One region of the Halomonas sp. TP35 genome, then DNA from elsewhere that is predicted to be linked to it. Evidence: predicted binding sites of a transcription regulator. Region 1 holds the regulator's gene; the other holds the start of a gene.
The links. Region 1 encodes sigma-54, which starts transcription at its own class of promoters, with help from an activator protein. Its sites were predicted from a motif close to TGGCACNNNNNTTGCTNT; they were not measured.
Positions count from the first base shown of each region.

Region 2: a site for sigma-54 is predicted at 1,761-1,778, ahead of atzF (allophanate hydrolase). Genes of this name have one in related genera too.

Region 1 is NZ_JBQSUZ010000002.1:456,756-461,056, forward strand. It holds gene lptA (lipopolysaccharide transport periplasmic protein LptA) at 1-238, shown strand, start outside; gene lptB (LPS export ABC transporter ATP-binding protein) at 248-997, shown strand; gene ACT3RU_RS04850 (RNA polymerase factor sigma-54) at 1,121-2,533, shown strand; gene hpf (ribosome hibernation-promoting factor, HPF/YfiA family) at 2,632-2,940, shown strand; gene ACT3RU_RS04860 (PTS sugar transporter subunit IIA) at 2,945-3,415, shown strand; gene rapZ (RNase adapter RapZ) at 3,482-4,301, shown strand, end outside.
Region 2 is NZ_JBQSUZ010000001.1:386,081-390,381, reverse strand. It holds gene urtB (urea ABC transporter permease subunit UrtB) at 1-43, opposite strand, end outside; gene urtA (urea ABC transporter substrate-binding protein) at 128-1,447, opposite strand; gene atzF (allophanate hydrolase) at 1,819-3,660, shown strand; gene uca (urea carboxylase) at 3,675-4,301, shown strand, end outside.

The sequences.
Region 1 (4,301 bases):
ACGCAATCAACTCGATGATCAGGATGCGCCGATGGAAGGATGGGCGCGCCGCGTGGTTTATCACGTAGCAGAGCGGCGTGTAGAGCTTATTGACCAGGCCGAGCTGACCCAAGCGGGCGATCAGTTTACCGGTGGCCGCCTGGAATACTTCATTGACCGCGAAGTGGTGCAGGCACGCTCCGATGTAAGTGGTAGCGAGCCGCAGCGTATTCGTATGACGCTTCAGCCAGCGCAATAGGAGTCAATCATGTCTATTGCGGAAGCACCGCCCATAAAAACCCTTTACGCCAATCACTTGGCAAAAAGTTATAAACGCCGCCGCGTGGTTAAAGACATTAGCCTGGAGATTGCTCAAGGCAGCGTGGTAGGCCTGCTCGGCCCTAACGGCGCAGGTAAAACCACATCGTTTTATATGATTGTGGGCCTGGTGAAGTCTGATGCGGGTACCGTGCGTATCGACGAGCAAGACTTAACCCGCGTCCCCATGCACGAACGCGCGATGGCCGGCATTGGCTATCTACCCCAGGAAGCGTCTATTTTCCGTAAACTATCGGTTGCGGATAACATTATGGCGATTCTGGAAACCCGCAAAGAGCTGGACAGGGCAGGACGAGAGCAGCGGCTTGAGGCCCTACTTGACGACTTTCATATTACCCACATCCGTGACAGCCTGGGCATGAGCCTTTCCGGCGGCGAGCGGCGACGCGTCGAAATTGCCCGATCCCTGGCCACTGAGCCCGCGTTTATCTTGCTGGATGAGCCATTTGCAGGTGTCGATCCCATCTCGGTTGGTGAAATCAAGAGCATTATTCGTGCTTTAAAACAGCGCCACATTGGCGTGCTAATTACCGACCATAACGTCCGAGAAACACTGGATATTTGCGATATCGCCTATATTGTCGGTGACGGCCATATCATTGCCGGTGGCAGCCCTCAGACTATCCTTGATAACCAAAAAGTGAGGGAGGTTTACCTGGGTGCTGATTTTCGCTTATAAGTTTAATTTCACCGCTAAACAGTGATCTGCAGTAAAAAATTTATCAGTGGCATGCTTATTGCACTTGCACAACAACATGACTCGCACTAGGGTGAAGCTTTCCGATTAACGAGTGGTTCTCAGATGGTCATGAAAGCTTCTCTCCAATTGCGTATCGGTACGCAGCTGACCATGACACCTCAGCTGCAGCAAGCGATTGCACTGCTACAGCTATCGACATTGGATCTACGTCAGGAAATTCAGCAGGCGCTGGATGCCAATCCAATGCTGGAGCAGGAAGATGAGTTCGGCGAGCAGGCGGCCGTCGAAACACCCGACGAGGAGTGGTCAGAAAGTATCCCCGAGGAACTGTCTGTCGATAGCGACTGGTCGGATACTTACCAGGACATGGGCAGCACTGGCAGTAGCGAAGGCCCCGATTTTGAGCGCCAGGCCGCCGGACAAAGCCTGCATGGACATCTCCTTTGGCAACTGGCGATGACCGACTTTACGGCTCGTGAGCAGCTAATCGCCGAAAGCCTGATTGATGCGCTAGATGCCAATGGCTACCTGATGCAGCCGCTCAACGATATCCGCGATGGGCTACGTGCCCAGGATATCGAAGGCCTTAGCCAGCGAGAGATGGAAACCATTCTGATGCGTTTACAGCAGTTCGAGCCAACGGGCGTCTTCGCCCGAGACTTGCGCGAGTGCTTGATGCTTCAGTTAGCAACGCTCCCCGACGACACTCCCCTGCTCGTTCCGGCGCGCCGATTGGTACGCCAGTTTCTTGAAGCTCTCGGCAAAAATGACATGCGCCTATTAAAGCGCCGCCTAAGCCTGGACGATGAGCAGCTAGACGATGTGATCGGTCTGATCCGAAGCCTGGACCCTCGCCCCGGCAGTGCTTACGGCGTCACCGACGATAGCTACATCACACCCGACTTGGTTGTACGTCATGATCATGAAGGCTGGCACCTGGAGCTTAACCCTGAAGCCCTGCCCCGGCTACGTATCCAGCCCGACTACGCCAGCTTAATCAAGCGTGCAGACAAGAGTCAGGATAACCAGTTTTTAAAAGAACACTTACAAGAAGCGCGCTGGTTAATCAAAAGTCTGTCCAGCCGCAACGATACGCTTCTACGCGTAGGACGCGAGATTATCACTCGCCAAATCGGCTTTTTAGAGCACGGCGAAGAAGCGATGAAGCCTTTGATTCTTGCCGATATTGCCGAGGCGGTTGAGATGCACGAATCAACCATTTCTCGGGTCACCACACAAAAATATATCCATACCCCACGGGGCGTATTCGAACTTAAATACTTTTTCTCAAGCCAAATTAGCGGGCAGGATGGCGGAGACAGCCACTCAAGCACCGCGATTCGCGCCCGGCTTAAAAAGTTGATTCAAGATGAGCCTCCCGGCAAACCTCTTTCGGACAGTCGTTTAGTGACATTACTGGAAGATGGCGGCATCACAGTGGCACGCCGTACGGTGGCGAAATATCGTGAGTCGCTGGGCATTCCCTCATCAAGTGAACGTCGTCGTTTGCGTTAGTCGTTACAAGAGAAATGGCAAAACTCGCGACAAGGGCTTTGCAACACCGCAAAAAGGGTTACAATCGAAATTCAGACCGATGGATAAGGAGCACGTCAATGCAAGTAAACATCACGGGTCATCATGTAGAACTGACTGACGCCTTGCGTGACTACGTTAATGAAAAACTTGAACGCGTCGAACGTCATTACGACAACATCACCACGGTACAAGTTACCTTATCTATTGAGAAGGAGCGCCAACATGCCGCGTGCACCCTTCATGCGGCAGGCGCCGATTTACATGCCGACGCCGAAGATGTCGACATGTATGCCGCTATTGACGCCTTAGCAGACAAAATTGATCGTCAACTCGTTAAGCACAAGGAAAAAGCACAAGCTCGCGCCCAAGGCGCTGGCGTGCGTTAATTCAATGACGTTGGAAACCATTCTCCCCCCGGAGCGCGTACTTTACGACGTGCCCGGGGGCAGCAAAAAGCGGGTGCTGGAGTTTTTCAGCACCTTTATCGCTCAAAATACACCCAGCCTGGATAGCCAAGAAGTTTTCAGCCGACTGATCGGCCGGGAACGCCTTGGCAGCACGGGGATCGGTAACGGCGTTGCCATACCCCATGCGCGCAGCCCACATTGCGTTACGCCTATTGCGGGTTTTCTAAAGTTATCAGAACCTATTGATTTTGATGCTATTGATGGCGATCCGGTTGATCTCGTCTTTGTGCTGCTTGTTCCCGAAGAGGCTGACGACACGCATTTGTCGCTTTTGGGTCAAGTGGCCACCATTATGAATGATGCGAGCACACGCCAGGCGTTACGCAAAACCAGCAGCCAACGCGATTTACTTGACCTGCTGATGAGCAAGATTCGCGAACAGGCCGCGCCATAACACCCATAACGACTAACACATTTTCATGCGTTACCCCTTTTATACGTTCAATCAGAGAGAGCCACTATGCAACTGGTGATTATTAGCGGCCGCTCTGGCTCTGGCAAGTCAATCGCTTTGCAAGCGCTGGAAGATATTGGCTATTACGCCATTGATAATCTCCCCGCCATGTTGCTTGGTTCTTTGATTGACGAACTCCGTGACGAGGGTGAGCGCACACATCTAGCGGTCAGTATTGATGCCCGCAACCTGCCAGCGGCGCTTGAGCGCCTTCCCGCACTGCTTGAAGAGCTGCGCGCGCGGCCTATAGATTGTCAGGTTATCTATCTAACCACCGATTCGCGTATTTTACTGGAGCGCTATTCCGCCACACGGCGACGTCATCCGTTAACGCGCAACAGTGATATGACGCTTGAAGAGGCGATAGAGAAAGAGGAAGAGACGCTCAACGAAATACGTGACTTGGCCGACCTGCGGATTGATACTTCACGCTTATCGGTCCATGACCTGCGTCGGCGTATTTCAGACCAGGTAGCCCACCAGCGCAAGGACCAGCTAACACTCACCTTTGAGTCATTCGGCTACAAACGTGGCGTACCCATGGATGCAGATTTAGTCTTTGATGTACGCTGCCTGCCCAACCCTTATTGGGACCCAACGCTGCGCCAATACACAGGACGTGATGCCACGATTATTGCGTTTCTGCGCGGCTACCCGATTGTCGAAGAGATGAGCCATGATATTCAGGCAATGCTTGAGCGCTGGCTGCCTGCTTACCAAAATAGTCAGCGCAGCTATATGACGGTAGCTATTGGCTGTACCGGCGGGCAACACCGCTCTGTGTATATTGCCGAACAGCTGGCGCAAAAGTTGGCACCGCTCATCG
Region 2 (4,301 bases), on a different contig from region 1:
ACAACACAGCGCACAAAAACCCCCAGGAAAGGAAACGCCTCATGGGGTTGTTCCTTTGGTGGTCAAGGTGGAGAGTTAGCGTGCTCCCTTGCCGCCCGATCAGGCGGGCGGCAAGGGGTGGCCAGTATTATTCGGCGAGCGCCGCTTCGGCTTCTTCAGTAGCGGTGCTGCCACCGCATGAGCCGTTCACAACGTTGAAGTTGCCGCACTCCATGGGCTTGCGCCAATCGGCAATCAGGTCGCGCGAGCCGGGCAAGTAGTCGGACCAGGCATCGCCGGCAACGGTTGAGGGCGTTTGCCAGACGATATCGAACTGGCCATTGTCCTGCACTTCGCCAATCAGTACCGGCTTAGTGATGTGGTGGTTGGGCATCATCGCCGCATAGCCACCCGAGAGATTGGGCACACTCACGCCGATAATGGCATCCTTCACCGCGCCTACATCGGTGGTACCCGCTTTACGCACCGCCTCGGCCCACATGTTGAAACCGATGTAATGGGCTTCCATTGGGTCGTTGGTGACCGCTTCTTCATTACCGGTGTGCTCAATCCAGGCGTCGATAAAGTCGTAGTTGTCATCGGTATCCACGCTCATGAAGTAGTTCCAGGCAGCCAGATGGCCAACGAGCGGCGCAGTGTCGATACCGGAAAGCTCCTGCTCACCTACCGAAAACGCAATCACTGGAATATCAGCGGCATCAATACCCTGGTTGGCAAGCTCGCGGTAGAACGGCACGTTGGCGTCGCCGTTGATGGTCGAGATCACCGCGGTAGACTTGCCCTCTTCACCGAAGCGACGAATCTCGGAGACGATGTTCTGCCAGTCGGAGTGGCCGAAGGGCGTGTAGTTGACCATGATGTCGTCGCCTGCCACGCCGTGCTCATCTTTCAGAAACGCTTCGAGAATGCGGTTGGTGGTGCGCGGATAGACATAGTCGGTACCCACCAGAGCAAAGCGCTCAATGCCGACTTCGTTAATCAAATACTCGACAGCGGGAATCGCCTGTTGGTTGGGCGCGGCACCGGTATAGAAGACGTTTGCAGACGACTCTTCTCCCTCGTACTGCACCGGGTAGAACAACAGACCATTGAGTTCTTCAAACACCGGCAGCACCGCTTTACGTGATACCGATGTCCAGTTGCCGAACACCACGTCTACCTCATACTGGGCCAGCAGCTCGCGGGCGCGTTCGGCAAACAGCGGCCAGTTGGAGGCCGGGTCCACTACCACGGCTTCCAGCTGACGACCCAGCAGACCACCGGCTTCGTTCTGCTGCTGGATCAGCATTTCAACAGTGTCTTTTAACGTCGACTCACTGATAGCCATGGTGCCAGAAAGGGAGTGAAGGATACCCACTTTGATAGGGTCATCATTGGCTGACGCATGAAACGATACCGAAAGGGCCAGTGCAGAAAGACCCAGCAGTGCCTGTTTTTTCAAGTTCATGTTTCGCATCCCCAAGCTGCAAGCGGGCAGCTAGATATTTGTCATTAATCAGGTGTACTCAATTGCCTGAAAGCGCCTGTAACTCGTCCTGCACATTGCACGATGCGTTCCACACTTTAAAAAAACATAAAAAATTCAACCATATAAAAAGTATACAAGTTGTTTTACAGGAGTTTTCCATCTTTGATTCAGGGTCTTAAAGCACTTCATTGGTGCTAAAGCGGTCTGATTCGCACGATAAAAGTGCATAAAAACTGTCCATTTTTATCCTTTTATCGCCAAGCTTCTGTTTTTAAAACATTTAGCATTTTCTTGGCCTGTGGTTTGCAAAATGACTTGTATACAAGACCATGGATAACCAAGGGCCAAACATGATGACCACACGCGGCTGGACACTCGAACAATGGCGGCAGGCATATAACGAGGGCGCAACCCCGGGAGCCTTACTCGGTGAATTGATCACGCAACTGGCCAAACTTGATAGTGCCGACAATACCTGGATTTCACTTCTCGACCAGGAGGGGCTGGCTCATGCCCTGGCAGCACTTCAAACACGTCTGGACGAGGCAGACGGCAAGATAGACAAGTTGCCGCTTTACGGCATTCCGTTTGCGGCGAAAGACAACATTGATGCCACCGGGTTTGCCACCACGGCGGGCTGCCCGGCCTACGCCTATCAACCCACCCGTGACGCTGCTCTGATTGACAAGCTGCGCGCCGCGGGCGCAGTACTCATCGGCAAGACCAATCTGGATCAGTTTGCCACCGGCCTGGTGGGTACCCGCTCGCCGTTTGGTGCCGTGGCCAATAGCTTCAATCCTGAAGTGGTGAGCGGCGGCTCGAGTTCTGGGTCGGCGTCCGTGGTGGCACGCGGGCTAGTGCCATTCTCACTGGGTACCGACACGGCAGGCTCCGGTCGCGTGCCCGCTGGCTTAAATAACCTGGTCGGGCTTAAACCCACCAAAGGCCTGTTCAGCATTGATGGTGTAGTACCGGCGTGCCGCTCGCTGGACTGCGTCTCCATCTTCTCGTTGACTGTCAATGATGCCGGGCAGATCGCCGAGCTAATGGCCGGCTTCGAGCCTGCCGACGCTTTCTCACGCAAGGCGCCAAGCGCCCTCCCCCTGGATGCCCCGGCCATACGCCGTCCTGGCCCGCTAGCCAGGCTTGCCATTCCCCAGTCGCCCCAGTTCTTCGGCGACGTGGTGGCTGAAAAGGCATGGCAAACGGCCGTGGAAAAATGGCAAAAGCTTGAAGGGGTAACGCTCGTCGAACTTGATTTTGCCCCCATGCTTGAACTGGCCGCCCTGCTTTATGAAGGGCCGTGGGTAGCAGAGCGCCACGCCGCCGTGGAAACCTTCATGGCCGAACATGCCCAGAACATGAATGACGTGGTGCGCGGCATTATTAGTAACGCGGGTAAATACAGCGCCACCGATACGTTCAAGGCGCAATACCGCAAGGAAGAGCTGGTTAGGGTGATCGATAATCTTTTGGATGATATCGATGGCCTGTTAGTCCCCACCGCCCCTACCGCGCCCACTATCGAAGCGGTTAATGCTGACCCGTTAACGCTCAATAGCCAGCTCGGCACCTATACCAACTTCGTTAACCTGGCCGATTTTTGCGCATTGGCGGTACCCGCCGGGTTCCGCGACGATGGACTGCCTTTTGGCGTTACCCTGGTGAGCGGCGCCTGGAAGGATCGGGAACTGCAGACCCTGGCCAGCCGCTGGCTAAATGCCCACCCGACGCCGCTGGGTGCCACTGACCAGGCACGCCCGCCGGAAACCGTTCATACCACCCTTGCCGTCCCCACCGTTCAGGTCGCTGTGGTAGGCGCTCATCTTTCCGGCATGCCGCTGAATACCCAACTGACCGAGCGCCATGCCTGGCGCGTGGCGTCCACGACAACGTCCGCCAATTACCGCTTGTTTGCCCTGCCCAACACCGTACCGCCCAAGCCCGGCCTGCAGCGCGTTCACGAAAACGGTGCCGCCATCATTGTTGAAGTATGGGAAATGGCCGCGTCGGAATTTGGCTCGTTTGTCGACCTGATCCCCGCGCCGCTGGGTATCGGCAGTGTCGAGCTTGCCGACGGCCGCTGGATCAACGGCTTTATCTGCGAAGGGCATGGAATCACAGATGCTCAGGATGTCACCGAGTTTGGTGGCTGGCGTGCCTACATCAAGGCGCAAACCTCCCACGCATAACGAGGCTACGACCCATGTTCAATAAAGTATTAGTTGCCAATCGCGGTGAAATCGCCGTACGTACCAACCGCACCTTAAAGGCGCTCAGTGTCGGCAGCGTTGCTGTCTATTCCCATGAAGACCGCCACAGCCTGCATGTGGAAAGCGCCAGCGAAGCCGTGACCCTTACAGGCAATGGCGCCAGCGAAACTTACCTGGATAAACGCCAGATTCTGGATGCCGCCCGAAAGACCGGTGCGCAGGCCATTATCCCCGGCTACGGCTTTCTGTCTGAAAATGCCGACTTCGCCGAAACCTGTGAGCGTGAGGGCATCGTCTTTATCGGCCCCACGCCCACACAGATGCGCGAGTTCGGGTTAAAGCACCGTGCCCGTGAGCTGGCCGAAGCAGCAGGCGTGCCGCTAGCCCCAGGCAGTGGGCTGCTCGACAGCGTGGAAGAGGCACTGACCACCGCTGAACGCCTGGGTTACCCGGTCATGCTCAAAAGCACCGCAGGCGGCGGCGGAATCGGACTGACCCGCTGCAATAGTGCCAAAGAGCTGCAAGACGCCTTTGAAACCGTTCAACGCCAGGGCAAAAATTTCTTTAACGACAGCGGCGTCTTTCTTGAGCGCTTTATCGCCCGTGCCCGCCACGTGGAA